Regions from separate parts of the Paenibacillus sp. E222 genome, predicted to be linked through region 3. Evidence: a T-box and tRNA genes for the amino acid it is inferred to sense, from the RefSeq annotation. Region 3 holds a T-box; the other regions hold tRNA genes.
What was found. A T-box is a leader RNA that pairs with one kind of tRNA and senses whether it is charged. The one in region 3 lies ahead of HW560_RS21345 (alanine--tRNA ligase), so its partner is inferred to be a tRNA-Ala.
Positions count from the first base shown of each region.

Region 1 (10,544 bases), 2.6 Mb from region 3:
CGTGCAGCAGCACAATGTCACCCGGATGTGCCTTGCTGACTACACGATCAACAATAGTCTGTACACCTGGGTTCTTCCAATCCTGCGAATCGGTGTCCCATTGGACTACTTGATAATTCAGACTGTTGGCAACCTGGAGAACACGTTTGTCAAAGTCGCCATTAGGCAGACGCAGCAATTTCGGTTCTTTTCCCGTTAAATCGGTTAAAATGCTATGAGCTGTCGAAATCTCCTTGCGGATCTCCTCTTCAGTTAGACTGCTGTAATTATCATGCTTGTGACCGTGGCTGCCGATTTCGTATCCTGCGTCTTTAATGGCTGTTACAATTTCGGGGTGTGTTTTACTCCAGGGGGAGGACAAGAAGAACGTTGCCTTCTGTACCTTATTATCTTGGAGGACCTTCAGAATAGGCTCTGTCCTTTTATCTCCCCAGCTAATGTCAAAGGTGAGTGCAATAACCTTCTTCTCGGTTGGAACGCTGTATACGGCGGATGGTGCATCCTCCGAGAATACAGAAATATTGCCGCTCTCCAGATAAATAATCCCGATAGCAAAGACGGCAGCAACCAGCACAATCAGGAAACGTTTGATTTTTTTGCCGCTAAATACATAGAACGAGTTCATTTCAATAAGCGCCCCTCTCCCATAAGAAATGCTTGTTTACTCTCCAATGTATGCTCGTACCTCGCAGTTATTCGTATCAGACGTTTGTTTGTCCAACATCTTGGTTTCACAGGAGGATATTATGTTAAAATTCAGTACATTTCTTAGAGCTTTAGGTTCCATTCGTGGTGCATTAATCTGGTCGATCGTATTGTTTGTTGTTGGAATAGGCACGGGATGGGTAAGTACAGGACCACTTGAGGATATATTGTTGAATCAGATCGGGGGACTGAGGGAGGTTAGTGAGCGGCTGGAGCAGGGGAGCAATGTGCAATGGAACTTCTTCCTCTTTATCTTTTTCAATAATGCCATCAAAAGTGTACTCGTAATCTATGCCGGTATTTTCTTTGGCATTCTGCCTGTCGTTTTCCTGCTAATCAATGGCATGGTTATCGGTTTTCTGGTACACACCACAATGAATTATGGGGCCAGCTTCTTTGATATTGTTGTGAAAGGACTACTTCCACATGGCATTATTGAGATTCCGGTAATTATTATCGCTTGTGCATTCGGTCTAAAGTTTGGTGGGTTGGTTCTTAAAAGTCTTGTTCAATTTGGCGGGGAGAAACGAAATACGATTGGCAGACACTGGAGTTCCTTTATGCGCACCACGGTAACTGCATCCTTCTGGATTGTTATTTTGCTTTTTGTTGCTGCGATTATCGAAAGTACACTTACCTACAGCCTCGTTCGTGGATAAATTTGTATGGGATGACATTCATAAATTTTCAGAAAGTTGACCATAACAATAAAACGGGTTTCAGTAGCAAGCACAAAAGGACAAACAAAGATGATCCTGGGTTTGCTACTAAAACCGGCGCTGTCCGATATATAGCCTGAATTAAAAGGGCACGAATATGACACACACTGGGACACGCCATTATCCATATGCAGAAAAAGGAGAACTCTAATGCTGGGTATGCTGTTTAACGAGAAGGAATGCAAGGAATTGGATTATGTATTGCGCAAAGAGCTCGATGAAATGTTGTTCGACTTAAGTGACAACCGTCTCGATCAAGAAATTAAATACGCCATTGCGAGTCGCTACAAGACTGTGTTCCGTATGTATGCACGCTTTGCGCCACCCAAAGAGCTATCCAAATATGCTAGAGGCGGTAAATTAAAAAAATCCAAGCCATAATGTTGTGGTTAGCGGGATACTAAAGTTCAATACTGAAGTTCACCATATAAGAGGTGCGGCCCGTAAGCGCTGTACCTCAGACACCATGAATCAGGAATAGGTAGAATAGGCGGCTTTGAAAAGGGATATGAAGCAATTTGTCGAAAAAGGGTTGACCTTTTTTGTTCAATATGATAAATTAATTTTCGTTCCTTTTTTAAGGAAAAGTTAACCGTAACAAGCGCTGGAATAAAGCGATTGAAAATAAATCGAAAAAAGTGCTTGCAAAGTAAACTTAAACATGATATATTATAAAAGTCGCCGCTGAAAATACGGTGACGAGGAAAATCGAGACAAATTGAATGTTTGATCTTTGAAAACTGAACAACGAGTGAGTAATGATCTTGCTTGCAAGATCGACGCTGAGAAATCGGTACAAGCCTTCGGGCTGTATGATTTCGAAGTAACAATGAGATTTTTAATCTCGTCAGTTTCAAAATGAGCTTATCGCTCTTTTCAATACCACCGATGATTTTCATAGCCTCTAACGATGCTTCTGAAATTCATCTTTATTGGAGAGTTTGATCCTGGCTCAGGACGAACGCTGGCGGCATGCCTAATACATGCAAGTCGAGCGGACTCGATGAGAAGCTTGCTTCTCTGATGGTTAGCGGCGGACGGGTGAGTAACACGTAGGCAACCTGCCCTCAAGCTTGGGACAACTACCGGAAACGGTAGCTAATACCGAATAGTTGTTTTCTTCTCCTGAAGGAAACTGGAAAGACGGAGCAATCTGTCACTTGGGGATGGGCCTGCGGCGCATTAGCTAGTTGGTGGGGTAACGGCTCACCAAGGCGACGATGCGTAGCCGACCTGAGAGGGTGATCGGCCACACTGGGACTGAGACACGGCCCAGACTCCTACGGGAGGCAGCAGTAGGGAATCTTCCGCAATGGGCGAAAGCCTGACGGAGCAATGCCGCGTGAGTGATGAAGGTTTTCGGATCGTAAAGCTCTGTTGCCAGGGAAGAACGCTTGAGAGAGTAACTGCTCTCAAGGTGACGGTACCTGAGAAGAAAGCCCCGGCTAACTACGTGCCAGCAGCCGCGGTAATACGTAGGGGGCAAGCGTTGTCCGGAATTATTGGGCGTAAAGCGCGCGCAGGCGGTCATTTAAGTCTGGTGTTTAATCCCGGGGCTCAACCCCGGATCGCACTGGAAACTGGGTGACTTGAGTGCAGAAGAGGAGAGTGGAATTCCACGTGTAGCGGTGAAATGCGTAGATATGTGGAGGAACACCAGTGGCGAAGGCGACTCTCTGGGCTGTAACTGACGCTGAGGCGCGAAAGCGTGGGGAGCAAACAGGATTAGATACCCTGGTAGTCCACGCCGTAAACGATGAGTGCTAGGTGTTAGGGGTTTCGATACCCTTGGTGCCGAAGTTAACACATTAAGCACTCCGCCTGGGGAGTACGGTCGCAAGACTGAAACTCAAAGGAATTGACGGGGACCCGCACAAGCAGTGGAGTATGTGGTTTAATTCGAAGCAACGCGAAGAACCTTACCAGGTCTTGACATCCCTCTGACCGGTACAGAGATGTACCTTTCCTTCGGGACAGAGGAGACAGGTGGTGCATGGTTGTCGTCAGCTCGTGTCGTGAGATGTTGGGTTAAGTCCCGCAACGAGCGCAACCCTTGATCTTAGTTGCCAGCACTTCGGGTGGGCACTCTAAGGTGACTGCCGGTGACAAACCGGAGGAAGGTGGGGATGACGTCAAATCATCATGCCCCTTATGACCTGGGCTACACACGTACTACAATGGCCGGTACAACGGGCTGTGAAGCCGCGAGGTGGAACGAATCCTAAAAAGCCGGTCTCAGTTCGGATTGCAGGCTGCAACTCGCCTGCATGAAGTCGGAATTGCTAGTAATCGCGGATCAGCATGCCGCGGTGAATACGTTCCCGGGTCTTGTACACACCGCCCGTCACACCACGAGAGTTTATAACACCCGAAGTCGGTGGGGTAACCGCAAGGAGCCAGCCGCCGAAGGTGGGATAGATGATTGGGGTGAAGTCGTAACAAGGTAGCCGTATCGGAAGGTGCGGCTGGATCACCTCCTTTCTATGGAGAATCGTTTCCTGTAACGGAAACATTCAAATACAAAATCTAGCCAGGTCGGCTAGTTACTCACTCGTTGCTCAGTTTTGAGAGCTCAAACTCTCAAACGTTTGGTGGCGATAGCGAAGGGGTTCCACACGTTCCCATCCCGAACACGACCGTTAAGCCCTTCAGCGTCGATGGTACTTGGACCGCAGGGTCCTGGGAGAGTAGAACGCCGCCAAGCGTAAACCCATTACGGGTTTCAATATGATATATAATGTGGGCCCTTAGCTCAGTTGGTTAGAGCGCACCTCTGATAAGGGTGAGGCCGGTGGTTCGAGTCCACCAGGGCCCACCATGTATACCTTAAAAATCTAATATGGGGCCATAGCTCAGCTGGGAGAGCGCCTGCCTTGCAAGCAGGAGGTCAGCGGTTCGATCCCGCTTGGCTCCACCAACAAGATTTTACAAGCTTGTTCTTTGAAAACTAGATATCGAAACGAAATTTTGCGATTTAGAACATTCCTTTTTAAGCTGAACTTGTGTAAACAAGTTTCAATAAATAGTGAAAACTGCATTGCGATGGTATCGAATGGGAGTGACTTTTGGCTTTGCGTAAGCAAAACAAGGGAAGCGAGCAGTCGAAACCGGAGCAATTATGGTTAAGCTACTAAGAGCACACGGAGGATGCCTAGGCGCTAGGAGCCGATGAAGGACGTGGCGAACAACGAAACTGCCTCGGGGAGCTGTAAGCAAGCTTTGATCCGGGGGTGTCCGAATGGGGAAACCCAGCTGGGGTAATTTCCAGTTACTCATAACTGAATACATAGGTTGTGTAGAGGCATACCAGGGGAACTGAAACATCTAAGTACCCTGAGGAAGAGAAAACAATAGTGATTCCGTCAGTAGCGGCGAGCGAACGCGGAGAAGCCCAAACCAGAGAGCTTGCTCTTTGGGGTTGTGGGACATCTCACATGGAGTTACAAAGGAGCCGGTTAAACGAAGAGGTCTGGAAAGGCCCGCCAAAGAAGGTAAAAGCCCTGTAGTTGAAAGCCTGCTCTCTCCGAGATGTATCCCGAGTAGTGCGGGGCACGTGAAACCCCGTATGAATCCGGCAGGACCATCTGCCAAGGCTAAATACTTCCTAGCGACCGATAGTGAAGCAGTACCGTGAGGGAAAGGTGAAAAGCACCCCGGAAGGGGAGTGAAATAGAACCTGAAACCGTGTGCTTACAAAAAGTCAGAGCCCGTTTTAGGGGTGATGGCGTGCCTTTTGTAGAATGAACCGGCGAGTTACGTTCCCGTGCAAGGTTAAGGTGAAGAGCCGGAGCCGCAGCGAAAGCGAGTCTGAATAGGGCGAATGAGTACGTGGACGTAGACCCGAAACCGGGTGATCTACCCCTGTCCAGGGTGAAGGTGCGGTAACACGCACTGGAGGCCCGAACCCACGCACGTTGAAAAGTGCGGGGATGAGGTGGGGGTAGCGGAGAAATTCCAATCGAACTCGGAGATAGCTGGTTCTCCCCGAAATAGCTTTAGGGCTAGCCTCGGAAAACAGAGTCGTGGAGGTAGAGCACTGATTGGGTGCGGGGCCCGCAAGGGTTACCAAGCTCAGTCAAACTCCGAATGCCATAGACTTACTTCCGGGAGTCAGACAGTGAGTGCTAAGATCCATTGTCAAAAGGGAAACAGCCCAGACCATCAGCTAAGGTCCCCAAGTGTGTGTTAAGTGGGAAAGGATGTGGAGTTGCACAGACAACCAGGATGTTGGCTTAGAAGCAGCCACCATTGAAAGAGTGCGTAATAGCTCACTGGTCGAGTGACTCTGCGCCGAAAATGTAACGGGGCTAAACACACCACCGAAGCTATGGCTTGATGCTTTGCATCAGGGGTAGGGGAGCGTTGTATAAGGATTGAAGGTGTACCGTAAGGAGCGCTGGACATTATACAAGTGAGAATGCCGGTATGAGTAACGAAAAGATCAGTGAGAATCTGATCCGCCGAAAGCCTAAGGGTTCCTGAGGAAGGCTCGTCCGCTCAGGGTAAGTCGGGACCTAAGGCGAGGCCGAAAGGCGTAGTCGAAGGACAACAGGTCGAAATTCCTGTACCACCGTAAGCCGTTATGAGCAATGGGGGGACGCAGCAGGGTAGTGACGCGGACTGATGGATGTCCGTCTAAGCAGTGAGGCTGATGTGTAGGCAAATCCGCACATCGTAAGGCTGGACTGTGATGGGGAGCGAAAATTATAGTAGCGAAGGTCATGATCTCACACTGCCAAGAAAAGCCTCTAGCCAGGTGATGGTGCCCGTACCGCAAACCGACACAGGTAGGCGAGAAGAGAATTCTAAGGCGCGCGGAAGAACTCTCGTTAAGGAACTCGGCAAAATGACCCCGTAACTTCGGGAGAAGGGGTGCCCCGGTAGTGTGAATAGCACGAGGGGGCCGCAGTGAAAAGGCCCAAGCGACTGTTTAGCAAAAACACAGGTCTGTGCGAAGCCGTAAGGCGAAGTATACGGGCTGACGCCTGCCCGGTGCTGGAAGGTTAAGGGGAGCGGTTAGGAGCAATCCGAAGCTGTGAACCGAAGCCCCAGTAAACGGCGGCCGTAACTATAACGGTCCTAAGGTAGCGAAATTCCTTGTCAGGTAAATTCTGACCCGCACGAATGGCGTAACGACTTGGGCGCTGTCTCAACGAGAGATCCGGTGAAATTTTAATACCTGTGAAGATGCAGGTTACCCGCGACAAGACGGAAAGACCCCATGGAGCTTTACTGCAGCTTGATATTGAATTTGGGTACGATCTGTACAGGATAGGTGGGAGCCTTTGAAGCGTGAGCGCCAGCTTGCGTGGAGGCACCGTTGGGATACCACCCTGATCGTATCTAGGTTCTAACCTGGTACCGTAATCCGGTGCGGGGACAGTGTCAGGTGGGCAGTTTGACTGGGGCGGTCGCCTCCTAAAGAGTAACGGAGGCGCCCAAAGGTTCCCTCAGAATGGTTGGAAATCATTCGAAGAGTGCAAAGGCATAAGGGAGCTTGACTGCGAGACCTACAAGTCGAGCAGGGACGAAAGTCGGGCTTAGTGATCCGGTGGTACCGCATGGAAGGGCCATCGCTCAACGGATAAAAGCTACCCTGGGGATAACAGGCTTATCTCCCCCAAGAGTCCACATCGACGGGGAGGTTTGGCACCTCGATGTCGGCTCATCGCATCCTGGGGCTGAAGTAGGTCCCAAGGGTTGGGCTGTTCGCCCATTAAAGCGGTACGCGAGCTGGGTTCAGAACGTCGTGAGACAGTTCGGTCCCTATCTGTCGTGGGCGTAGGAAATTTGAGAGGAGCTGTCCTTAGTACGAGAGGACCGGGATGGACGTACCGCTGGTGTACCAGTTGTTCCGCCAGGAGCACCGCTGGGTAGCTATGTACGGAAGGGATAAGCGCTGAAAGCATCTAAGCGTGAAGCCCCCCTCAAGATGAGATTTCCCAGTATGTAAGACCCCTTGAAGACGACGAGGTAGATAGGCTGGGGGTGGAAGTGCAGCAATGCATGGAGCTGACCAGTACTAATCGGTCGAGGGCTTATCCAAGATATGCAGGTTGTAAGTTGCAAATTTCGTTTCGGATCTAGTTTTCAGAGAATAAACTCTGAGATGTAAGCTAAGCTATGCGTTTGGTGGCGATGGCGGAGGGGTTCCACACGTACCCATCCCGAACACGACCGTTAAGCCCTCTAGCGCCGATGGTACTTGGACCGCAGGGTCCTGGGAGAGTAGGACGCCGCCAAGCGAACTCTTTCATCTTACATAGAAAACAGGCTCTGCATGTTAGCGTTGTATGATGAATTGCATTTGCCCTGCAAATGCATATTATTCCCTGATAGCTCAGTTGGTAGAGCACTCGACTGTTAATCGAGTTGTCACAGGTTCGAGCCCTGTTCGGGGAGCCATTTGCTCTCATAGCTCAGTAGGTAGAGTGCATCCATGGTAAGGATGAGGTCACCGGTTCGATCCCGGTTGAGAGCTTTGGAAATGGGGCCCGTTGGTCAAGGGGTTAAGACACCTCCCTTTCACGGAGGTAACAGGGGTTCGAATCCCCTACGGGTCATAGGATGGAGGCTTAGCTCAGCTGGGAGAGCATCTGCCTTACAAGCAGAGGGTCGGGGGTTCGATCCCCTCAGCCTCCACCACTTAACTTAATGGGGATTAGCCAAGCGGTAAGGCAACGGACTTTGACTCCGTCATGCATAGGTTCAAATCCTATATCCCCAGCCATTTTAATTTTTAGTTTGAGTCATTAGCTCAGTTGGTAGAGCACCTGACTTTTAATCAGGGTGTCGAAGGTTCGAGCCCTTCATGACTCACCATGATATGCGCGTGTGGCGGAATTGGCAGACGCACTAGACTTAGGATCTAGCGTCTTTGACGTGGGGGTTCAAGTCCCTCCACGCGCATCCTTTATAAGCGGACGTGGCTCAGCGGTAGAGCATCGCCTTGCCAAGGCGAGGGTCGCGGGTTCGATTCCCGTCGTCCGCTCCAATATTTTGCGCCCTTAGCTCAGCTGGATAGAGCGTTTGACTACGAATCAAAAGGCCGGGAGTTCGAATCTCTCAGGGCGCGCCATTATTTTCATAAGTATCGGGATGTAGCTCAGCTTGGTAGAGCACCTGGTTTGGGACCAGGGGGTCGCATGTTCAAATCGTGTCATCCCGATTTTTATTTGCGGGTGTAGTTCAATGGTAGAACTTTAGCCTTCCAAGCTAATAGCGTGGGTTCGATTCCCATCACCCGCTTCATGATTCATTGAAAAGCCTCTGTATACAGAGGCTTTTCTTTTATTTATTGAAACAACACCTCATTAAAATACCGATCTCCTCTATATTCAGATGATAAGTGCAATAATTCCTCGAACCTCTGCATTCATTTCTGCTAAAAGAAACAAAAAATTATAAATACACTCTTTAATTTATTGCGTCAGTGTGATAAAGTATACAAAAGCTTGCTTTGCCGGTCATGTTTCTTTATGTTTCGTCTGGTTTGTAACAATGGAAATCATGCAGATATGAATACATTCAGGTGCAATGAACATTACCAGTCTAACTGTATATTTATGAAAAATTAAGAATAGGTATGAGTTATTCGAGGTATGAAAAGTACGTGAAAAAGGTATCATGCGACAGCATTTGACCATTAATCGAAGCAGAACAAGAAAATGAATAATAAAGCGTGTTTTTGTGCTGTAAATCAGGGTAAATCCCCATTTTTACTAGTAGAAAAATAAAGATTTTCGTACCATTTTATTGTATGATGTTATGAAGGTGTCAAATTTACGTGTACGAATGGAACGATCAGATGGGAGGATAAGCATGACTGAAACTATGGTAACCGCCAGCAAAAGCCAATCCAACAACCTGCTTCGGCGAGACGTGCGGTTCCTGGGCAACATACTCGGAGAAGTTCTTGTCCATCAAGGAGGCACGGAGCTTCTCGATATCGTTGAGAAGATTCGGGAAACGAGCAAATCGTTGCGTGCAGAGTTCTTGCCAGAACTTTATGCAGAGTTCAAAACGATGATCCAGGAATTAGACTCGGAAAATCGCCATCAGGTGATTCGAGCTTTTGCGATTTATTTTCAATTAGTTAACATTGCTGAACAAAACCATCGGATCCGGCGTAAACGGGATTATGAACGTTCTGCAGGGGATGCTGTGCAGCCAGGATCGATTGAAAAAGCAGTACAAGATCTGAAGGAACGCGGATTGTCTCACACGGAAGTAGAGGATATTCTAGACGAGTTATCGCTGGAATTGGTGATGACAGCTCATCCAACCGAAGCCATGCGTCGGGTTATACTGGACATCCACAAACGGATATCCGAAGATGTCATGTCACTTGATAATCCTACGCTGACGTTGCGTGAACGTGAACAGTTGCGGGAGAAGCTGTTGAACGAAGTCATTACACTATGGCAGACTGATGAGCTTCGTGACCGTAAACCGACTGTGCTTGATGAAGTACGGAACGGAATGTATTACTTTCATGAAACGTTGTTCCATGTACTTCCGGATGTATACCAGGAGCTTGAACGCTGCCTGAATAAATTTTATCCTGACCATGACTGGCATGTGCCGACGTATTTGCGGTTCGGTTCCTGGATCGGTGGAGACCGGGATGGAAATCCTTCGGTAACTTCAGATGTAACATGGCAGACACTGTTAATGCAGCGTAAGCTCGCTTTACGTGAGTATCAACGGATTATGATTGAACTTATGGGACATCTCAGCTTCAGCACGAACATCATCCACGTATCGGATGAGCTGGTGCAGTCGATTGAGCAAGACCGTAGTTGTGTAACGTTGAAAAAAGTGGATATGTGGCGGAATGAAAAAGAGCCATATCGTATTAAATTGGCTTATATGATTGCCAAGCTGAACAATGTTCTGGATGAGAACAAAGTAGGACAGCCTGACCGCTATGACAGCGCTCAAGGACTGATGGATGATCTGATGATTATCGATCGCAGCCTGCGTCATCACTTTGCAGACTATGTAGCAGATACGACCATTCGCAAAATGATTCGTCAAGTGGAGCTGTTCGGTTTCCATACAGCTGCATTGGATGTGCGTCAGCATAGTAAAGAGCATGAAAATGCGATGTCGGAGATT
Region 1 covers NZ_CP058552.1:2,153,415-2,163,958, forward strand. Annotated here, with positions in the region: gene pdaB (polysaccharide deacetylase family sporulation protein PdaB) at 1-625, opposite strand, end outside; gene HW560_RS09475 (stage II sporulation protein M) at 747-1,364, shown strand; gene HW560_RS09480 (hypothetical protein) at 1,575-1,805, shown strand; rRNA gene HW560_RS09485 (16S ribosomal RNA) at 2,354-3,905, shown strand; rRNA gene rrf (5S ribosomal RNA) at 4,012-4,128, shown strand; tRNA gene HW560_RS09495 (tRNA-Ile) at 4,166-4,242, shown strand; tRNA gene HW560_RS09500 (tRNA-Ala) at 4,266-4,341, shown strand; rRNA gene HW560_RS09505 (23S ribosomal RNA) at 4,545-7,470, shown strand; rRNA gene rrf (5S ribosomal RNA) at 7,553-7,669, shown strand; tRNA gene HW560_RS09515 (tRNA-Asn) at 7,754-7,829, shown strand; tRNA gene HW560_RS09520 (tRNA-Thr) at 7,833-7,905, shown strand; tRNA gene HW560_RS09525 (tRNA-Glu) at 7,916-7,987, shown strand; tRNA gene HW560_RS09530 (tRNA-Val) at 7,994-8,069, shown strand; tRNA gene HW560_RS09535 (tRNA-Gln) at 8,080-8,154, shown strand; tRNA gene HW560_RS09540 (tRNA-Lys) at 8,171-8,246, shown strand; tRNA gene HW560_RS09545 (tRNA-Leu) at 8,253-8,333, shown strand; tRNA gene HW560_RS09550 (tRNA-Gly) at 8,344-8,418, shown strand; tRNA gene HW560_RS09555 (tRNA-Arg) at 8,426-8,502, shown strand; tRNA gene HW560_RS09560 (tRNA-Pro) at 8,519-8,592, shown strand; tRNA gene HW560_RS09565 (tRNA-Gly) at 8,602-8,672, shown strand; gene ppc (phosphoenolpyruvate carboxylase) at 9,246-10,544, shown strand, end outside.
Region 1: it encodes a tRNA-Ala, which carries the amino acid that the T-box ahead of HW560_RS21345 (alanine--tRNA ligase) is inferred to sense. The anticodon was not compared.

Region 2 (10,544 bases), 3.7 Mb from region 3:
AGTACTGGTCAGCTCCATGCATTGCTGCACTTCCACCCCCAGCCTATCTACCTCGTCGTCTTCAAGGGGTCTTACATACTGGGAAATCTCATCTTGAGGGGGGCTTCACGCTTAGATGCTTTCAGCGCTTATCCCTTCCGTACATAGCTACCCAGCGGTGCTCCTGGCGGAACAACTGGTACACCAGCGGTACGTCCATCCCGGTCCTCTCGTACTAAGGACAGCTCCTCTCAAATTTCCTACGCCCACGACAGATAGGGACCGAACTGTCTCACGACGTTCTGAACCCAGCTCGCGTACCGCTTTAATGGGCGAACAGCCCAACCCTTGGGACCTACTTCAGCCCCAGGATGCGATGAGCCGACATCGAGGTGCCAAACCTCCCCGTCGATGTGGACTCTTGGGGGAGATAAGCCTGTTATCCCCAGGGTAGCTTTTATCCGTTGAGCGATGGCCCTTCCATGCGGTACCACCGGATCACTAAGCCCGACTTTCGTCCCTGCTCGACTTGTAGGTCTCGCAGTCAAGCTCCCTTATGCCTTTGCACTCTTCGAATGATTTCCAACCATTCTGAGGGAACCTTTGGGCGCCTCCGTTACTCTTTAGGAGGCGACCGCCCCAGTCAAACTGCCCACCTGACACTGTCCCCGCACCGGATTACGGTACCAGGTTAGAACCTAGATACGATCAGGGTGGTATCCCAACGGTGCCTCCACGCAAGCTGGCGCTCACGTTTCAAAGGCTCCCACCTATCCTGTACAGATCGTACCCAAATTCAATATCAAGCTGCAGTAAAGCTCCATGGGGTCTTTCCGTCTTGTCGCGGGTAACCTGCATCTTCACAGGTATTAAAATTTCACCGGATCTCTCGTTGAGACAGCGCCCAAGTCGTTACGCCATTCGTGCGGGTCAGAATTTACCTGACAAGGAATTTCGCTACCTTAGGACCGTTATAGTTACGGCCGCCGTTTACTGGGGCTTCGGTTCACAGCTTCGGATTGCTCCTAACCGCTCCCCTTAACCTTCCAGCACCGGGCAGGCGTCAGCCCGTATACTTCGCCTTACGGCTTCGCACAGACCTGTGTTTTTGCTAAACAGTCGCTTGGGCCTTTTCACTGCGGCCCCCTCGTGCTATTCACACTACCGGGGCACCCCTTCTCCCGAAGTTACGGGGTCATTTTGCCGAGTTCCTTAACGAGAGTTCTTCCGCGCGCCTTAGAATTCTCTTCTCGCCTACCTGTGTCGGTTTGCGGTACGGGCACCATCACCTGGCTAGAGGCTTTTCTTGGCAGTGTGAGATCATGACCTTCGCTACTATAATTTTCGCTCCCCATCACAGTCCAGCCTTACGATGTGCGGATTTGCCTACACATCAGCCTCACTGCTTAGACGGACATCCATCAGTCCGCGTCACTACCCTGCTGCGTCCCCCCATTGCTCATAACGGCTTACGGTGGTACAGGAATTTCGACCTGTTGTCCTTCGACTACGCCTTTCGGCCTCGCCTTAGGTCCCGACTTACCCTGAGCGGACGAGCCTTCCTCAGGAACCCTTAGGCTTTCGGCGGATCAGATTCTCACTGATCTTTTCGTTACTCATACCGGCATTCTCACTTGTATAATGTCCAGCGCTCCTTACGGTACACCTTCAACCCTTATACAACGCTCCCCTACCCCTGATGCAAGCATCAAGCCATAGCTTCGGTGGTGTGTTTAGCCCCGTTACATTTTCGGCGCAGAGTCACTCGACCAGTGAGCTATTACGCACTCTTTCAATGGTGGCTGCTTCTAAGCCAACATCCTGGTTGTCTGTGCAACTCCACATCCTTTCCCACTTAACACACACTTGGGGACCTTAGCTGATGGTCTGGGCTGTTTCCCTTTTGACAATGGATCTTAGCACTCACTGTCTGACTCCCGGAAGTAAGTCTATGGCATTCGGAGTTTGACTGAGCTTGGTAACCCTTGCGGGCCCCGCACCCAATCAGTGCTCTACCTCCACGACTCTGTTTTCCGAGGCTAGCCCTAAAGCTATTTCGGGGAGAACCAGCTATCTCCGAGTTCGATTGGAATTTCTCCGCTACCCCCACCTCATCCCCGCACTTTTCAACGTGCGTGGGTTCGGGCCTCCAGTGCGTGTTACCGCACCTTCACCCTGGACAGGGGTAGATCACCCGGTTTCGGGTCTACGTCCACGTACTACATCGCCCTATTCAGACTCGCTTTCGCTGCGGCTCCGGCTCTTCACCTTAACCTTGCACGGGAACGTAACTCGCCGGTTCATTCTACAAAAGGCACGCCATCACCCCTAAAACGGGCTCTGACTTTTTGTAAGCACACGGTTTCAGGTTCTATTTCACTCCCCTTCCGGGGTGCTTTTCACCTTTCCCTCACGGTACTGCTTCACTATCGGTCGCTAGGAAGTATTTAGCCTTGGCAGATGGTCCTGCCGGATTCATACGGGGTTTCACGTGCCCCGCACTACTCGGGATACATCTCGGAGAGAACAGACTTTCAAGTACAGGGCTTTTACCTTCTTTGGCGGGCCTTTCCAGACCTCTTCGTTTAACCGGCTCCTTTGTAACTCCATGTGAGATGTCCCACAACCCCAGAGAGCAAGCTCTCTGGTTTGGGCTTCTCCGCGTTCGCTCGCCGCTACTGACGGAATCACTATTGTTTTCTCTTCCTCAGGGTACTTAGATGTTTCAGTTCCCCTGGTATGCCTCTGCATAACCTATGTATTCAGTTATGAGTAACTGGAAATTACCCCAGCTGGGTTTCCCCATTCGGACACCCCCGGATCAAAGCTTGCTTACAGCTCCCCGAGGCAGTTTCGTTGTTCGCCACGTCCTTCATCGGCTCCTAGCGCCTAGGCATCCTCCGTGTGCTCTTAGTAGCTTAACCATTCCGCTCGTGTTCGAGCTGTCGCTCCGCTTGTTTTGGACTACGTCCAAAGCCAAAAGTCGCTCCATTTCGATCACTTGCTCATGCAATCTACCGTTTTTATTGAAACTTGTTTTAACACAAGTTCAGCTTAAAAAGGAATGTTCTAAATCGCAAAATTTCGTTTCGATATCTAGTTTTCAAAGAACAAGCTTGTAAAATCTTGTTGGTGGAGCCAAGCGGGATCGAACCGCTGACCTCCTGCTTGCAAGGCAGGCGCTCTCCCAGCTGAGCTATGGCCCCATATTAGATTTTAAGGTATACATGGTGGGCCCTGGTGGACTCGAACCACCGGCCTCACCCTTATCAGAGGTGCGCTCTAACCAACTGAGCTAAGGGCCCACATTATATATCATATTGAAACCCGTAATGGGTTTACGCTTGGCGGCGTTCTACTCTCCCAGGACCCTGCGGTCCAAGTACCATTGACGCTGAAGGGCTTAACGGTCGTGTTCGGGATGGGAACGTGTGGAACCCCTTCGCTATCGCCACCAAACGTTTGAGAGTTTGAGCTCTCAAAACTGAGCAACGAGTGAGTAACTAGCCGACCTGGCTAGATTTTGTATTTGAATGTTTCCACGCGGGAAACGATTCTCCATAGAAAGGAGGTGATCCAGCCGCACCTTCCGATACGGCTACCTTGTTACGACTTCACCCCAATCATCTATCCCACCTTCGGCGGCTGGCTCCTTGCGGTTACCCCACCGACTTCGGGTGTTATAAACTCTCGTGGTGTGACGGGCGGTGTGTACAAGACCCGGGAACGTATTCACCGCGGCATGCTGATCCGCGATTACTAGCAATTCCGACTTCATGCAGGCGAGTTGCAGCCTGCAATCCGAACTGAGACCGGCTTTTTAGGATTCGTTCCACCTCGCGGCTTCACAGCCCGTTGTACCGGCCATTGTAGTACGTGTGTAGCCCAGGTCATAAGGGGCATGATGATTTGACGTCATCCCCACCTTCCTCCGGTTTGTCACCGGCAGTCACCTTAGAGTGCCCACCCGAAGTGCTGGCAACTAAGATCAAGGGTTGCGCTCGTTGCGGGACTTAACCCAACATCTCACGACACGAGCTGACGACAACCATGCACCACCTGTCTCCTCTGTCCCGAAGGAAAGGTACATCTCTGTACCGGTCAGAGGGATGTCAAGACCTGGTAAGGTTCTTCGCGTTGCTTCGAATTAAACCACATACTCCACTGCTTGTGCGGGTCCCCGTCAATTCCTTTGAGTTTCAGTCTTGCGACCGTACTCCCCAGGCGGAGTGCTTAATGTGTTAACTTCGGCACCAAGGGTATCGAAACCCCTAACACCTAGCACTCATCGTTTACGGCGTGGACTACCAGGGTATCTAATCCTGTTTGCTCCCCACGCTTTCGCGCCTCAGCGTCAGTTACAGCCCAGAGAGTCGCCTTCGCCACTGGTGTTCCTCCACATATCTACGCATTTCACCGCTACACGTGGAATTCCACTCTCCTCTTCTGCACTCAAGTCACCCAGTTTCCAGTGCGATCCGGGGTTGAGCCCCGGGATTAAACACCAGACTTAAATGACCGCCTGCGCGCGCTTTACGCCCAATAATTCCGGACAACGCTTGCCCCCTACGTATTACCGCGGCTGCTGGCACGTAGTTAGCCGGGGCTTTCTTCTCAGGTACCGTCACCTTGAGAGCAGTTACTCTCCCAAGCGTTCTTCCCTGGCAACAGAGCTTTACGATCCGAAAACCTTCATCACTCACGCGGCATTGCTCCGTCAGGCTTTCGCCCATTGCGGAAGATTCCCTACTGCTGCCTCCCGTAGGAGTCTGGGCCGTGTCTCAGTCCCAGTGTGGCCGATCACCCTCTCAGGTCGGCTACGCATCGTCGCCTTGGTGAGCCATTACCCCACCAACTAGCTAATGCGCCGCAGGCCCATCCCCAAGTGACAGATTGCTCCGTCTTTCCAGTTTCCTTCAGGAGAAGAAAACAACTATTCGGTATTAGCTACCGTTTCCGGTAGTTGTCCCAAGCTTGAGGGCAGGTTGCCTACGTGTTACTCACCCGTCCGCCGCTAACCATCAGAGAAGCAAGCTTCTCATCAAGTCCGCTCGACTTGCATGTATTAGGCATGCCGCCAGCGTTCGTCCTGAGCCAGGATCAAACTCTCCAATAAAGTATTGAAAAGAGCGATAAGCTCATTTTGAAACTGACGAGATTAAAAATCTCATTTATTTTGCTTTGAAAGCATACAGCCCGAAGACGTGTACCGATTTCTCAGCGTCGATCTTGCAAGCAAGATCGTTACTCACTCGTTGTTCAGTTTTCAAAGATCAAACTTAATAATTTTCTTGCTTTTTCGTCACCATTTTCTCTCAGCGGCGACTTTTATAATATACCATACTTCGTTTGTTTCAGTCAAGCTTTTTTTGAAATTCTTTTTTCGAGTTCTTATCAAACTCAATCATTTCGTCAAAAGCATTTAACCAAGCAAGCAAAGCAACGAGATATAATGTACCATATAAACATCGAAGGAGTCAACTACCCAAACAAAGAAATTTTCAAACCCAATAATAAACCAACACCCGGCAGTCCTAGAATGCTTACAGTGCCTATTGTGGCAGGGTTCAGCGGGATGTATGCTCCAGTGATCCAACCAGAATAATTAACAACATATATCCCCACCGCAGCCAGTACCAGATGAATCCCGAATGATGTAAAGAAGGATAGCACAATCCGTTTTCTAAACAAGATGATTATCAACCCTAGTAACGACATAACAAGCACACTGCCTAATATAAGACTCTTCATACTTAACACCCCCATAATTGAATGTCACACGTCCACCTACATGCCCATCCCTCGATCACCTATAACTGCCTTATTAATCCCTACACGTTTAGCACGCTTCAAATGAATCTGATATTTACGCTCCGCGGCCTCCAGCACATAGATCGCATAATCAATCTCATCCTGCCCCTGCGCCTCTTCAAACTGTCTGACAGCCCGTTCCCACTCTGCCTTGGCTTTCTGTATATCTGAATAAATCTGTTCCTCTTCCATCTCCTTTAGCATTCTTTCACGCTTCTCCACCGATCTTCCTATATTTCGCCATATAAACATAAGCTCGCTCCCTCCTAATCAGCACGACATATTCTCATACATATCAGGGAAAGGACAAACTTAGAACTGAGCTAAACAATTTAATGAATCGTTAATTTAATCTCAACGAGAAATTCTATAGACTAATAAACATACATCAGTAGAAATGAGAGACTTTACATTTAAGCGACGTTAGAAAGAGTATTAAAACAAAAAAAAGAGAGCCTAAAGGGCTCTCTAAGTAATCCAAACTTATCTATTCTTTTCAATTAGGAAATCAATCATTATAGGCGCATACTCTTAATAAGAAACACGCACAGCTATCTCATTTCCCTGCGCCCTTCCAGCGCCTTGGAAAGAGTCACTTCATCCGCATACTCCAGGTCGCCCCCAACAGGCAATCCATGGGCAATCCGAGTCACCGAGATCTCAAACGGACGGACCAGACGAGAAATATACATCGCCGTGGCCTCACCTTCGATATTCGGATTTGTAGCCAGAATCAGTTCTTTAACTCGCTCATCGCTTAAACGGGTCAATAGTTCCTTCAGACGGATATCATCCGGACCTATCCCCTCCATAGGAGAGATTGCACCCTGCAGCACATGATAGTATCCGTCAAATTCCTTGGTACGCTCCATAGCCACCAAATCTTTGGAATCCTGAACGACACAGATTACCGAGACATCCCTGGATTTATCCTGACAGATCCGACACGGGTCAGTATCCGTAATATTACAACACACCGAACAGTAATGAAGATTCCGCTTCACACTGACGAGCGCTTTGGCAAAATCAATAACGTCATCTTCCTTCATGTTAAGCACATGAAAAGCTAGTCGCGCCGCAGTCTTGGGGCCAACACCCGGCAAACGGGTGAAAGCATCAATCAGCTTCGCTATCGGTTCGGGATAATACAATCGATTGCGTCTCCTTTGATAGGATCAATTTTAATTAAAATAATCCCGGAATTTTCATACCGCCTGTGAATTTACCCATATCCTGGTTCGCAATTTCATCCGCTTTGGTCATTGCGTCATTGACTGCTGTCATAACCAGATCCTGCAGCATTTCTACATCTTCTGGATCAACCGCTTCTGGCTTGATAGTGATCGCCAGCAATTTCTTATGTCCGTTAACTTCAGCAGTTACAACACCGCCACCAGAAGTACCTTGGACTGTTTTGTCCGCCAGTTCCTCCTGTGCCTTCAGCATTTGCTCCTGCATTTTCTTCACTTGTTTCATCATTTGGTTCATGTTGTTCATGATTATTCATCTCCTTTGGTATAGTTATCGCGCCAGGCGCATGTATATCTATTCTTTGATCACTACAAGGTCCTCACCAAAGAGCTGGATGGCTTCATCAATCCAAGGCTGCTTGTTGCCTGAACCGCCGTCTTCATGCTCAGGTTCAAGCTTAAAGTCCTCCTTTGGCGTTTCAGCAGCTCCTTCCATCGCTCCAGTCCAATCTTTGAGCATCATCGTCACAAGACGCGCTGAACGTCCAAGCTGTTCAGACAGCACCCGTTCAATCACTTCGCGATTAGCCTGCTTCTCCGTAGTTTCACGGTGGATGTTGTTCTTAAACGCCACCAGAACATTGTCTTCCAGCACCGATACAGGTTCACCATCCATAAACCAGGCGTGAACGGTTACTTTCTCTTCTTTGACGCGCTGCAGGATCTGCCCCCACTTCTTGCTAACCTCCGTAAACTCAGGAGATCCCTTACGTGCAACATACTGATCAAGCTGTGCAGGTAACTTCGCTGGCGAATTGCCTCTCGACACCGGAGCTCGTGTTGCCGGGCGTGAAGGAGCACTTGATGCAGCCTCTCCCCCAGACAAACCGCTCTTAAGCGCACGATCCAGCTTTTTCTCCAGTTCAGCAAGCTGTTGCTTCAGTCGGTTGATCTCCCCGCCATCCACTGGCGCGGATACAGCAGGAGCAGCGCCGGCCGAATCCGCCATCTGACCCGATGACGCCCCTTGAGCAGGAATACTGCACAGTTTAAGGAGAGCTACTTCAAACAGCGTCTGCGGCTGTACTGCATATTTCATCTCACTCTGGTACCGGTTAAGTGTATCAATCATCTGGAACAGCTGTTCCTTGGTGAATGATTCCGCCATATCACGGAACGACTCGGGGTTAAGTACCCGATCCGTCAGTTTATCGGCATCCGGCACCATCTTAATCATAAGCAAATCACGGAAATAATAAAGCAAATTTTCCATGCACTTGTCCGCACTCTTACCTTCATGCATGAACCCTTCGATCATCTGCAAAATATGACCTACATCGCCCTTGAGCAGAGAAGCAGCCAACTTTGCAAACTGTTCGGAAGGAATGCCTCCGGTCATATCCATAACCTGCTGATAGGTCACCCTTCCATCTGTAAAGGAAGAGATCTGATCCAGGACACTGAGTGCGTCCCTCATTCCCCCGTCAGACAGACGGGCAATATACTGGAGTGCGTCCTGATCGGCTTCCATGCCTTCCTGTTCACAGATCAGCGTAAGTCGTGCTGTCTGTTCTTCCAGAGACACTCTGCGAAAATCAAATCGCTGACAGCGAGAAATAATTGTTGCCGGAAGACGATGGGGTTCTGTCGTTGCCAAAATAAACATCACATGTGGCGGAGGCTCTTCCAATGTTTTGAGCAGCGCATTGAATGCCTCTGTCGTCAGCATGTGCACTTCGTCAATAATATACACTTTCTGCCGGACTTCAGTCGGGGCGTATTTCACCTTTTCCCGAAGATCGCGGATTTCTTCAACGCCACGGTTGGATGCGGCATCAATTTCCTGCACATCCATCACAGCGCCAGTCGTAATCCTGCGGCAAGCTTCACACTCGTTACAAGGCTCAGGCGCAGGCCCGCGTTCGCAGTTTACAGCTTTGGCCAAAATCTTGGCGGCACTCGTCTTCCCTGTTCCTCTGGGCCCGCTAAACAAGTAGGCATGGGAAGTCCGCTGTTCACGAATCGCGTTCTGCAAGGTCTGAATAATATGCTGTTGTCCCACCATATCTTGAAACGACTGGGGACGCCAAGCCCGGTATAACGCGATATGCTCCATGATGCGTTACCTTCCTTCCACTTCGCATTCGAGTCCTTTGTCGTTCCCCCATTATACTATATTCCGGGGTGAATCCAAACTTTATCTGACTCATCATACGTGGTTTTTTTAGACATATCAAAAAGACCTCTGCATACATACAACTGCAAAGGTCTCTACATTTAAATGGTAAGCCGTGCACCTGCTATCGATATTTGCGATCCAAGCGGCACCCCTTAACAACAGCTCGGGCTAGGCGACCCTCCGGCACAAGAGTGATCTCACTTATGGCTGCTTCCTTCCGGACCTGACCAGGTTCATGAGTACTCATTGCGGAGGACCCAACCGTCAACACCACGTTAAGGGACCAAACCTCACATCGACAAAACCTCTAGCAGGAATTCAACCTCGCTGTAGCGGATTGCGAGTTACAGGGCACCGCTACCTCCCCATCTAGCACGGTAAGAAATAGTATAACTTAAGGTTGTCTAAATTGCAACCGGAGCGAAAAGGGCAGCAATACAATCACATAAAAAAATATAAAAACCCCTGCCGGAACGGCAGAGGTGATTTGGATGTAATAGACAGACAATCCCCAGGGAATTGCTGAATTAGATTCCGTATTTTTTCTTGAAACGATCAACACGGCCGCCAGCATCGATAAACTTCTGTTTACCGGTGAAGAACGGGTGGCACGCGGAGCAAATCTCTACACGAAGTCCGTCTTTAACCGAACCAGTCTCAAAAGTATTCCCGCAAGCGCAAGATACTTGACCAATCGTGTATTTAGGATGAATTGCTGCTTTCATTACCTTTCACCTCTTTCCGCCCTGAGCCTCAAGCGGACCCAGAATAAATGGCACAACATCGAAGATTATAACACGGCCTAATGCCGGTTGCAATCCATTATTGTCAAGAGGTGATCAGACGTTTAGGACGTGCCATTCCAGCTGGGGGAACATGCGTGTAAGAGCCGATAACGACATCAGGCAGCTCTTCCTCAAAGATCTCAATCATTTGCTTCATACCCAAAATATCACCTTGAGCCGGAGGAATCAATTCCAGATAGCTCTCCGGGTCAATATTAAGATTACGCATTTGAATAAGACGCAACTCGGTTCTGCGAGCAAACTCAATCATCGCTTCAATCTCTTCCTCACGATCTGTTACTCCCGGGAAGATCAAATAGTTGATCGACGTATATACGCCCTGGGAAGCGGCGTATTTCATCGATTTTTCTACATTGGCCAGTGTATATCCGCGAGGTTTGTAGTATGCATTGTAGTGGTCATCCAGAGCGCTGATTGTACTTACACGCATGAGGTCAAGCCCTGCATCAACAATACCTCTCATGTGATCATTCAAACCGGCATTGGTGTTAATGTTGATATATCCCATGTCGGTAATGGAACGCACTTCACGGATAGCCTCAATAATCAATTTGGCCTGTGTGGAAGGCTCCCCTTCAC
Region 2 covers NZ_CP058552.1:1,046,665-1,057,208, forward strand. Annotated here, with positions in the region: rRNA gene HW560_RS04700 (23S ribosomal RNA) at 1-2,903, opposite strand, end outside; tRNA gene HW560_RS04705 (tRNA-Ala) at 3,110-3,185, opposite strand; tRNA gene HW560_RS04710 (tRNA-Ile) at 3,208-3,284, opposite strand; rRNA gene rrf (5S ribosomal RNA) at 3,322-3,438, opposite strand; rRNA gene HW560_RS04720 (16S ribosomal RNA) at 3,544-5,095, opposite strand; gene HW560_RS04725 (pro-sigmaK processing inhibitor BofA family protein) at 5,461-5,730, opposite strand; gene HW560_RS04730 (DUF2508 family protein) at 5,767-5,994, opposite strand; gene recR (recombination mediator RecR) at 6,342-6,941, opposite strand; gene HW560_RS04740 (YbaB/EbfC family nucleoid-associated protein) at 6,976-7,287, opposite strand; gene dnaX (DNA polymerase III subunit gamma/tau) at 7,336-9,096, opposite strand; RNA gene ffs (signal recognition particle sRNA large type) at 9,270-9,537, opposite strand; gene rpmE (50S ribosomal protein L31) at 9,687-9,884, opposite strand; gene HW560_RS04760 (radical SAM family protein) at 9,988-10,544, opposite strand, start outside.
Region 2: it encodes a tRNA-Ala, which carries the amino acid that the T-box ahead of HW560_RS21345 (alanine--tRNA ligase) is inferred to sense. The anticodon was not compared.

Region 3 (10,544 bases):
CGATTATTCAAAAGCAAATGATGGAGCGGGTCTCGTTATTCGAACGGAAGTATCACAAAAATTAGGGATCAAGACCATTACTGACTTGCAAAAACATGCCGGTGAGATTCGATTTGCTTCCCAAGGAGAGGTTGACCGGCGCGCTGACGGTATTCCAGCATTGGAGAAAGTGTATGGCAAGCTCAATTGGAAATCATCCAAAGTATATGATAACAGTTTGAAATATGAAGTGCTTAGAAACAATGAGGCTGATGTTGCGCCTGCATATACCACTGAAGGTCAGTTGGTGAACAAAGACGAGTTCACCCTATTGGAAGATGACAAACAAGTATGGCCACCTTATAACTTGGCGCCTGTTATCCGTGATAATGTGCTCTCAACGGATCCCGGCATCGCTGAAGTGATCAATAAGGTTAGTTCGGTATTGGATACAGACACCGTAACCGCACTAAACGCAAAAGTGGACGTAGACAAAGAAGAATATGAAGATGTGGCAAAAGAATTTTATGATTCCATTAAATAAGGATGGCGTTAACATGACTCCAACAGCAATCGAATTCCATGATGTGAGCAAAACATATTCAGATTCCAATGCATATGCAGTTGATCATGTGAACTTGTCGATAAGTGAAGGGGAGTTTATTACAATCCTCGGCTCCTCTGGATCAGGAAAGACAACTTTATTGAAGATGGTGAATCGGCTTAACGATCCTTCCCACGGGATTATTAAAATATTTGGCGAGGATATCGCTCGAGTTGATCCTGTAAAACTTAGAAGAAAAATTGGCTATGTTATTCAGCAAGTAGGCTTGTTCCCCCACATCAATATTGAACAAAATATTGCTACTGTTCCTCGTCTTTTGAAATGGGACAAAAAGAAAATCGAAGATCGGGTACAAGAATTGTTAGCTTTGGTTGGGTTAGATTCAGAGAACTTCAAACGACGTTATCCTTCACAATTGTCCGGAGGACAGCAACAGAGAATCGGTCTTGCGCGAGCATTAGCAACCGATCCCAAAATTATGCTGCTGGATGAACCCTTTGGGGCCTTGGACGCTATTACGCGCTTAAATCTCCAGGATGAACTCTTAAAGATTCATGGGGGAATGAAAAAAACCTTTTTGTTCGTGACTCACGATATTAATGAAGCATTCAAGCTGGGAACCAGGGTTATGATTATGAATCGGGGTAAGGTTTGTCAATTCGATACCCCGAGAGAAATTGTAACTCATCCTGCAGATGATTTTGTGTACTCACTCATTCAATCTTCGAAGGAGCAAGAACGTTTCTGGGGGAACTTAACATGATCGACTATGCCATTAAGCATCCGGATAAGTTGGGAAATGCATTGTTGGAGCATGTGGAGATTCTCATTTTGACCATGCTGCTCTCTGTGATCATTGCAATCGTCTTAACCATCTTAGCTCTGGCCTCTGATAAGGTATCTAGATCACTCATTTACATGTTTTCAATCTTGTATTCCATTCCGAGCTTGGCTTTGTTTGCAATCATGATCCCTGTGACCGGATTGGGGAAAACGACAGCCATTACCGTGCTCATTGCCTATAACCAATATATCCTTCTACGTCAGTTTATTGCAGCTTTGAAACATGTTGAACCATCTGTTATTGAAGCTGCTACTGGGGTAGGTATGAGCCGATTTCAGATCTTATTTCAAGTCCAGGTACCCTTGGCAATCAAGCCTCTGTTTACTGGCCTTCGACTTGCTTCGGTAACAACCATTAGCATGGCAACCATCGCTGCCTTCATTAATGCAGGAGGGCTAGGTACGATATTAAATGATGGATTACGGACCATGAATATCGATAAGATTTTGTGGGGGGGCTTATTGTCAGCAGGACTTGCCATTGTGACGAACGCAATATTCATGCTGTTTGAGAAACGAATATATTTGAGATCGGAGAGATAAATAATGAAGGCAGTTGTATTGGAAAGGGTCTGTACCCCAAAAGAACTACAGATCACTGAAGTACCTATTCCTATAGTCAAACCTGGGTGGGTACTTGTAAAAATCAGGGCGTTTGGAATAAATCGCTCCGAAATGTTCACTAGACAGGGGCATTCACCGTCCGTTCAATTCCCGCGTATTATTGGGATCGAATGCGTAGGGGAGATTGAAGATCCTTCAGATAGCACATTTATAAAGGGAACGACCGTCGCTTCATTAATGGGAGGGTTAGGCCGTGCATTTGACGGAAGTTATGCTGAATATGCACTTATACCTTCGGACCAAGTGTATCCTATTCCTAGCGATATGAAATGGACTGAACTTGCAGCGATACCAGAAATGTATTATACCGCGTATGCATCCTTATTTGAATGTCTTCAATTGACTTCAGGAGAGATGCTACTTATTCGTGGTGGGACAAGTTCCGTAGGCTTAGCAGCACTTCAGCTAGCTAAGAGTGTAGGAGCAAAAGTTATATCAACGACTCGAGACAAAGAGAAATTTGCACTTCTCCAACAAGCTGGAGCAGACTATGCACTGCTCGATAATGAACATTTGAGAGAACAGGTGTGTGCTATTGCTCCAAATGGGGTAAACAAGGTTCTAGAGTTGGTTGGTACAACGACGGTAAAGGAGTCCTTGCAATTCATCTCAGAACGAGGGATTTGTTGCATGTCAGGAATATTAGGAGATGAATGGACTCTTGATGCCTTTGAACCTTTAGTGGATATACCCTCAGGTATATATTTCACAGCGTTCACCAGTGAAGTTATCAAAGAAAGTACACTGATCTCTTTATTTGAGCATATTCAAAAACAAGGTATAGTCCCACCTATTGCCCGAGTCTTTACACTCGAGGAGATTGGAAAGGCACATCTTTTAATGGAAAGTAACACCGCAAACGGTAAGATTGTTATATCCAATGACATTTGCACATGAAAATAGAAAGGGGTTTAAATATGACGATTACAGAAAACAAACAATTGATGTATCGTTTCACGAACTTCATTAATACGGCAAGCAAAGAACTTGCTGAAGAATTGATTGCTCAAGATGCTGTTTTTTATGTACCTATGCAAAAAGAACCAATGAATGGTCCAAGTGGTTATCTCTCCATAATTCATATGATGAGATCTGGTTTTTCCGATATACAATGGACTGTTAAGGAGCTGGTAGCAGAAGGGGATCTAATAGCAGCTCATTTTGTCATGAAGGGCACACAAGACGGAGAGTTTCTCGGGTTTCCACCAACGAGAAAGAAAATTGAAGTAAATGCAATGAATTTTTATCGGATCTCTAATGATCAAATTATTGAAGAGTATGGTCAACCCGATATGCTTGGTTTGCTCCAACAAATAGGGGCAATTCCAAAAGCATAATTACATCTCCTCTTGTAAATAAATGAAGTGATCTCAGAAAATGTCGCTATAAAAGCGGCATTTTTTTGAGATCATGTGACTTGATTAAGAAATAATTGTCGAGGGACAAGAACATAGTCCGATTACCGATTAGGTGTCATGAGATTTTATCATTCGCTAATGAAATTTTTAAACATTTACCTTTTTGGTACTTTAGGTGTACTCATTTCTCTGGGATTAGATAGGTTAATTGCAGCACAAGGATATGCCAAAACAGCCATTCATATTTGTTGCTGCTGTTGTGAACAGTATCCTAGAGAGAGGGGCCAAAAGCTTTCTGCTTCAGAAAATAGACGGACGTCCAAATTATTTAATGGCTTAAATAATCCGTGTTTTTAGCAGACGAAGGTAACTCTGTTCATGGAACAACTATTAAACTCTAGACTAGAATGGATTACAAAGAATAGTGGACCAACTAAAATTAGGTAGTGATCTAAGTGTCAACAGATTAGATAAGTAACGCAAAGCAAAGCAAAGGTATGAGTGCCTTTGCTTTAACTTAGAAAGAAGGGTGTCGTAAAAATTAACAAGGTATCATTCCCGATGCGTGCTTGTTGTCGGACCTCTCATCTATTAAGTTCTTTTATGTGGATCTATGATTGAAGCGCTGCACAAGCGAGAATCTCGTCGGTAGTGCGTAATCGGCCAATACGTGGAAAGATGACTTTGCTTACGTGCTCATGTTCTGCCTCGCTGAATCCGGTCATTGCGTCTATTGCAAAAATCACTTGATACCCATGAGCAAATGCTTCTCGCGCAGTTGTATCAACCCCAATTCCTGAAGCAATTCCGCAGAGTATGATCGTAGTAATGCCTCTCCGGCGTAACTGCTGATCCAGATCCGTCCCGTAAAATGCACCCCACTGACGCTTAGTAATTAGATGGTCGTTAGTAGTGACTCCAATTTCAGGCACAATTTCATCCCATCCAGGTACCAGATTGATCGCTGGGGGTTCTTGATCCAGCAGCGGATGGGGCATATCTTTGAAATCTTTCGAAGAAACACGTACGAGTCCAACGAAGGCACCAACCTCACGGAAAGTTTGAACCATGGCAGCGGCACGTTCGACAACTTGTTCTGCTGAATGAGGGGCGTACTGGTTTCCGATCCATTTCTGCAGATCGATTACGATTAATGCCGTTTTAGAAAATTGATATAAATGCTCTTTCATGTTAATCACACTCCAATTTCAATTTGATCATCCTTAATAGTAAGTTCATAAAATTGAACTTTTATTCATTGACTTGGTGTTCATAATTTTGTACTATTAGTTCAAAGTTGTCAAGAGGGGATGCTTGAGCATGAGCGTAACGAAGCAAGATATCATTTATTCGGCTTCTAAAATGTTTAACGAAAAAGGTTACCTGGGAACATCCATTCAGGAAATCGCCCAGGACTGTTCCATAGCAAAGGGCTCCGTTTACAAATATTTTCCTTCTAAAGAGGATTTGTTGTGTGAGGTTTTCGACCATTGCCAAATGGCTTATTTTGATCGGGCTGAACGTTTGAAAGATATCGGAAAGGGGAGCCCTCAGGAGAGACTAGTGGATCAGATTGTATTTCGTTTTCAGTATTTCATGGAATATCGTCATATTATGGTGGATTTCATTGATCTACCAATTACGCAGTACGAAACATTCCGCAAATTGAGAAATCACGTTCGCGAGCGAATGATGGAGTGGCACAGATCATGGCTTTTAGAAGTCTACGGCCCTAAAATTCAGCCGTTTCTCTGGGATTTGATCTTTATTTACCGGTCTTTTATTAAAGATTATCTGCAGCGCGTCATCTCCGAAGAGAATCTATTGTCCGTTGAGGATACAGCTTGGTTTATCGTTGATAAGATGGATGCGTTAGTCAACCACATGTCCAAGTCAGGTTCGAATGGACTGCTCGGGCAAAGCGCATATGATACCTTTATTCATTCAGGCTCAAACGACTGGAACGGTGAAAAAGAACGGATTACCGAAGAGTTGCTCGGCAGAGTGATTGCTATTATTGAGGCTTGGAAGGGTGGGGCAGAACGCCGTAAGGAATTGCAAGAAATTGTTCAATTGTTGAATAGCGAGATTGCTCAGACTGAGCCAAAGAGATCGGTTATTCAAGCGTTATGTGCTTACTTGGAACAAGAGAAAGAACTAAGAAGTTCAGTTATTCAGTTAAAGCAAATCGTCCTAGCATAGGTAAGGAATATTGGTGTTAGTTAGAGAAATGTGAATATTCCAATGATGATAACTATAGCTGTATATTTAAAAAAGGTTGAACAATTGTTGCTAAATCACTTCAAAGGGTAGTTCTAATGAAAGCTATCCTGCTCTTAAATAGAGCAGGGGCTCGATCTACTCGATAGGAACGTTCTTGAACACAACCGATTTGTAAAGATGAACGGCATTCGGAAGCTGTAGCTTGATACTCCTGCCCAAAAAGAGCGATGTTGCGTGAAGCCCGCGTGCGGTTAATGGTGGCATGGATGATTTTCCGTTCGTATGCGAAAGTTGAGTCATTCATAAAATCCTTCAGTAGATTTTCTCAAACTGCTGAATTGATCCAGATCATGACCGAACCAGACTTGGGAATTCGTACGGGCAGCCAATGTACGAATTTTCTCTACTGTGTTTCGATAGCCGATCAAATCATAAATTATCCCAGGCGGCTTGACAGGAGGACCAAAACTTTCCGAAGTATAGATGGCATCGGAAGATAGAATGATTCCGCCGGTTTCTGGCATGTCGATCTGGAGACCCAACATTCCCCATGTATGACCGCTTCCGAAATTCAAGATTTTGATACCATCCACCAGATCCAAATTGTCTTCTCCCGGTTTGATCGTTTTCCATTGCAGCTGGTTTTTGATCCATGCGTCAATATCAGCCCACACATAGGCTCCTTCTTTTTCATTGCGGGCGTAGGTCTGCAGTGCTCCGTTAAACTCATCCTCATGGACGATAATGGTCGCGTTCGTGAACAATTCGAGGCATCCTGCATGGTCCAGATGCAAATGGGAGGCAACAACATACTTGATGTCTTCGGGTCTAACCTTAAGCTGCTCCAATCGGTTATGCAGGTAACATTCCTCGCTTGCCACCCATGGAGACGACAGTTGGGTCGATTGTGTCCAGCGCCCTTGAGCGCCCATTGAGTTTGGGTTGCAGGCTGTATCAAACAAGATTTTCCCCTCAGGATGATCGATCAATACCGTATAAATTGGAAACTCCACAAATTGTGTCTGGGCATTCGGATTATTAATTGTTGCTGGATTATGCATGGAGATGATCCAATTTTTATCCATGCTCATTCGACCGTTATCCAATACATATAGCTTGGGATGCATCTTAATAATATTTGTCATGTTTATTTACCTACCTATCGAAGTAATCCAGTACAAGGTAACCCCTTTCGGGAGCACATCTCCTTGGAACACCCGGTTTTGCCCTTGAGCGGTGTCTTTGCTATGGCAGATCTAGCTCAAGCTGTTCAGTACTGGTATAGACATACAGTAATACAAAAAATAAAATGATATAAGTAGGCACTTTAAAGTGTCCTGGGAATTTCATAGAGCACTAGGAGGGAAACTATTTGGTACATTCATCCATAACTAAACAATCTGATATTTCGTTATCCAATTGCGGCTATAGCAAGGTTCTTGACATTATCTCTAACAAGTGGACTGCACTTGTTATATATGCCATGGAAAACGGTAAAATCAGATATGGAGAAATGCTACGGAGAGTTGAAGGGATATCTAAAAAAATGCTTACCCAGACGGTACGCAAGCTGGAACGTGATGGATTGGTCCAACGACACATTACGCCTACAGTACCTCCAAGTGTGGAATATTCTCTAACAACATTAGGGGAAACATTGCTCAAACCGATGAAAGAGTTAAGGCAGTGGGGAAGAGAAAATTTCACTCGAGTTGTAGAGGCGAGGGTTAAGTTTGACGTTGCTTATACTACTGGTTCAAGTGAAGCCGACAGATAAATTGATGGACTTTACAGTACTTGAAGTATCACGTTGTAGTAGCGTAGTTTTGGATATCCGCTAGACCTTGGAAGACTCATTGAAGAGGCTGAAAACGGACTATTTCAATTTGCCTAACGAGCACCGCATTATCCGGCCATGCCGAGATTCTTGAAGGGGAGCTGCCATTTGGGCCGAAGATTACCCCGTAGATGATTACTGTCGAGGGACAAGAACATGATCCCATTGAAGTCGCTATTTTAGCGGCTTTTTATTTTATCGGTAGAAGTTCTTGTCCCAAGCCAAGGACAAGAACTTCTACCGATTGCCGATTAGATGAATATCTACACATTGAGTGAATACGCATAAACTTAGGAATTCTTGGAACAAATTTTATGGGTGGATTCTTGCTCGTAAGCTCGCCGCCGCAGTCCACCTCGTAAAGGTGGCGGACTCGCGGGGGGCCCGATGCATAATAAAAATCAAATATATTAATCTACACTGTCCAAAAGGATGCAAAGCAACAGAAGTGCCAATGCAGATGAAGAATAAACAAACGTATAACATATAAAAATGTGGGATTGATTTGACGAAGTAAGTTGAGTGTGATAGCATTTGGTTTAATTTAAAACGAAAAGGCTATGATGAGAAATAGTAAGTATTAGGGATTTCACAGAGAGAAGATGGTTGGTGCGAATCTTCATTGAACTAATAGTGAAGCAGTCTCGGAGCTGTGAACCGAACAGAGGAATCTCAGTAGGCTTCAACGGAGTTCCACCGTTATTCAGGAAACAATATCGGAGATATCCCGTATTGATTGAGTGCAGAGAAATCTGAATTTAGGTGGTACCACGGACATAATCGTTCGCCCTAAGTTGACATGTAATATGTCAGCTTAGGGCTTTTTTGTTTTATTCTTTTTCGTTTAAACATATGTAAAAACATTTTCCAAGAATAAATAATAATTAAAATGGAGGCATTGAGCATGGTTAAAATGACACCAGATGAGTTAAGAAAATCATACATTGACTTTATGAAAGGAATAGGGGCAAGCCAAGTACCCTCTTCTAGCTTGTTACCAGAAAATGATCCCTCAACGCTTTTTACGGGAAGTGGAATGCAACCTATGGTTCCATATTTATTGGGGGAAAAGCATCCAATAGGCAATGACATTGCTAATATTCAGAAGTGTTTAAGGACAGGCGATATTGATGAAGTAGGAGATACGTCGCATCTGACATTTTTTGAAATGGTAGGTCGATGGGAGTTTAAAGCAAATGAAGATCACTATAAGAAAAAGCAAATCGATGCCGTTTGGAATTGGCATATTAAAGAATTAGGAATTGATCCTGACAGACTATATATCAGTGTTTTTATAGGAAGTGATGATTTGAATATACAGAAAGATACGGAAACCATTCAAATCTGGTCAGAAAAATTTAAATCAGTAGGTATAGAACCTATCGTTGAAGATAATCCGTATCAATATGGGGTATCTAGAGGTGGGAAAATATTCTTATATGATGAAAAAGAAAATTGGTGGAGCCGATCCGGAAGTCCATTGAATATGCCTGTTGGTGAACCCGGTGGGCCTGATAGTGAAATGTTCTACGATCTTGAGCCAGACGGTGATTCACTGGATCATCCTGCTTCTGAAAGCGAGAGGTTTTTAGAAATTGGGAACAACGTATTTATGTGTTACAAAAAAGAAGACACAGGATTTGTAAAAATGAAAAATCCCAATATTGATTATGGAGGCGGATTAGAAAGGGTTGCAACAGCCCTTAATGGTGACAAGGATATTTATAATACGGCTTTCTTCCTTAATCCCAAGAAAAAATTGATGGAGTTAAGTGGTAAACAATATACTGACGATTTAAAGTCGTTTAGAATCATACTTGATCATGTGAGAGCGGCTACTTTTCTAATTAATGATGGTGCGGAGCCAGCTAATAGTGATGCAGGGTATATAACAAGAAGGTTATTAAGAAGGGCGATTCGTGCAGGTAAAAAAATAGGTATACACGGAAGTTTTGTGGGTGAGTTGTCTGAAGTTTATATCGATGAAGCAACAGCTTATGAAGATTTGATCGGTAATAAAAAGAAAGTTATCGAAATAGTAAATAAGGAAGAAAATCTTTTCTATAGAACTTTACAGCAAGGAGAATTTGAAATACAAAAACATCTTAAGAATAAGGGTAAAGTTACAGGTGCAGATGCCTTTTATTTTTACGAAACATATGGGTTTCCCTTGGAGTTGACGGAAGAGTTTCTAACTGAAAGTGGATATAGGATGGAGGACAAGGCGTCTTATATAGAGGCGGCAAACAAACATGCTGAAAAGAGCAGAACTGCTTCTGTGGGTAAATTTAAAGGTGGACTCGCTGAACATTCAACAGAAACGACAGCCCTGCACACGGTATCTCATTTATTACTTGCTGGTTTAAGGGAAGTTTTAGGTGATCATGTTCATCAACAAGGAAGTAATATTACTTCAGAACGATTACGGTTTGACTTCAACCATGATGAAAAACTTACGCCAGAGCAAATAGCTGAGGTGGAAAAGTATGTGAATGATGCGATTTCATCAAAAGCAGTTACCTATATTTCAGAGCTGTCTAAAATTGAAGCGAAAGAAAGTAATGTTGAAGGGAATTTTTGGGATAAATATCCGGATATCGTTAAGGTGTATACAATCAAAGATAACGAAGGGAAAGTTTGGAGTCGAGAAGTATGTGGAGGACCTCATGTAGAAGATACAACAAACTTAGGAAAGTTCAGTATTAAAAAAGAACAATCTTCTGCTGCTGGAGTTAGAAGGATTAAAGGAGTAATTAATAAAAACGCGGAACAATAGCTGATGTTTTAGGATTACCATTTGTAACAACGTTATGAGTTGCCGGGAATCCAGGATGAATGATAAAGCCGGCACTCGAAGAGGGTTTGACATCGCTTGGCCTTTCCGTTGGCGGTACCGGAGAACAGTATTCAAAGAAAAAGAGCTGGAGCAAGCCCCTGACTGAACTGGATTTATCCATTCCTAGTTAAGGTACCCGTCCAGCTCTTTTTTTCGCATTTGAATCTTGAATAAGGATAAACAACTCAGGCATTTTGAGCAATCATTTCCCGTTAGTTTAATCGTCTTGAAAATTATCTGATTTAAACAGACCATGTAATAGCATTGATAAAAACAGAC
Region 3 covers NZ_CP058552.1:4,733,296-4,743,839, forward strand. Annotated here, with positions in the region: gene HW560_RS21300 (glycine betaine ABC transporter substrate-binding protein) at 1-523, shown strand, start outside; gene HW560_RS21305 (ABC transporter ATP-binding protein) at 537-1,307, shown strand; gene HW560_RS21310 (ABC transporter permease) at 1,304-1,930, shown strand; gene HW560_RS21315 (zinc-binding alcohol dehydrogenase family protein) at 1,934-2,908, shown strand; gene HW560_RS21320 (ester cyclase) at 2,929-3,348, shown strand; gene HW560_RS21325 (isochorismatase family protein) at 3,981-4,559, opposite strand; gene HW560_RS21330 (TetR/AcrR family transcriptional regulator) at 4,690-5,571, shown strand; gene HW560_RS21335 (AhlS family quorum-quenching N-acyl homoserine lactonase) at 5,889-6,737, opposite strand; gene HW560_RS21340 (winged helix-turn-helix transcriptional regulator) at 6,965-7,369, shown strand; T-box leader at 7,981-8,224, shown strand; gene HW560_RS21345 (alanine--tRNA ligase) at 8,334-10,205, shown strand; gene HW560_RS34025 (hypothetical protein) at 10,265-10,396, shown strand.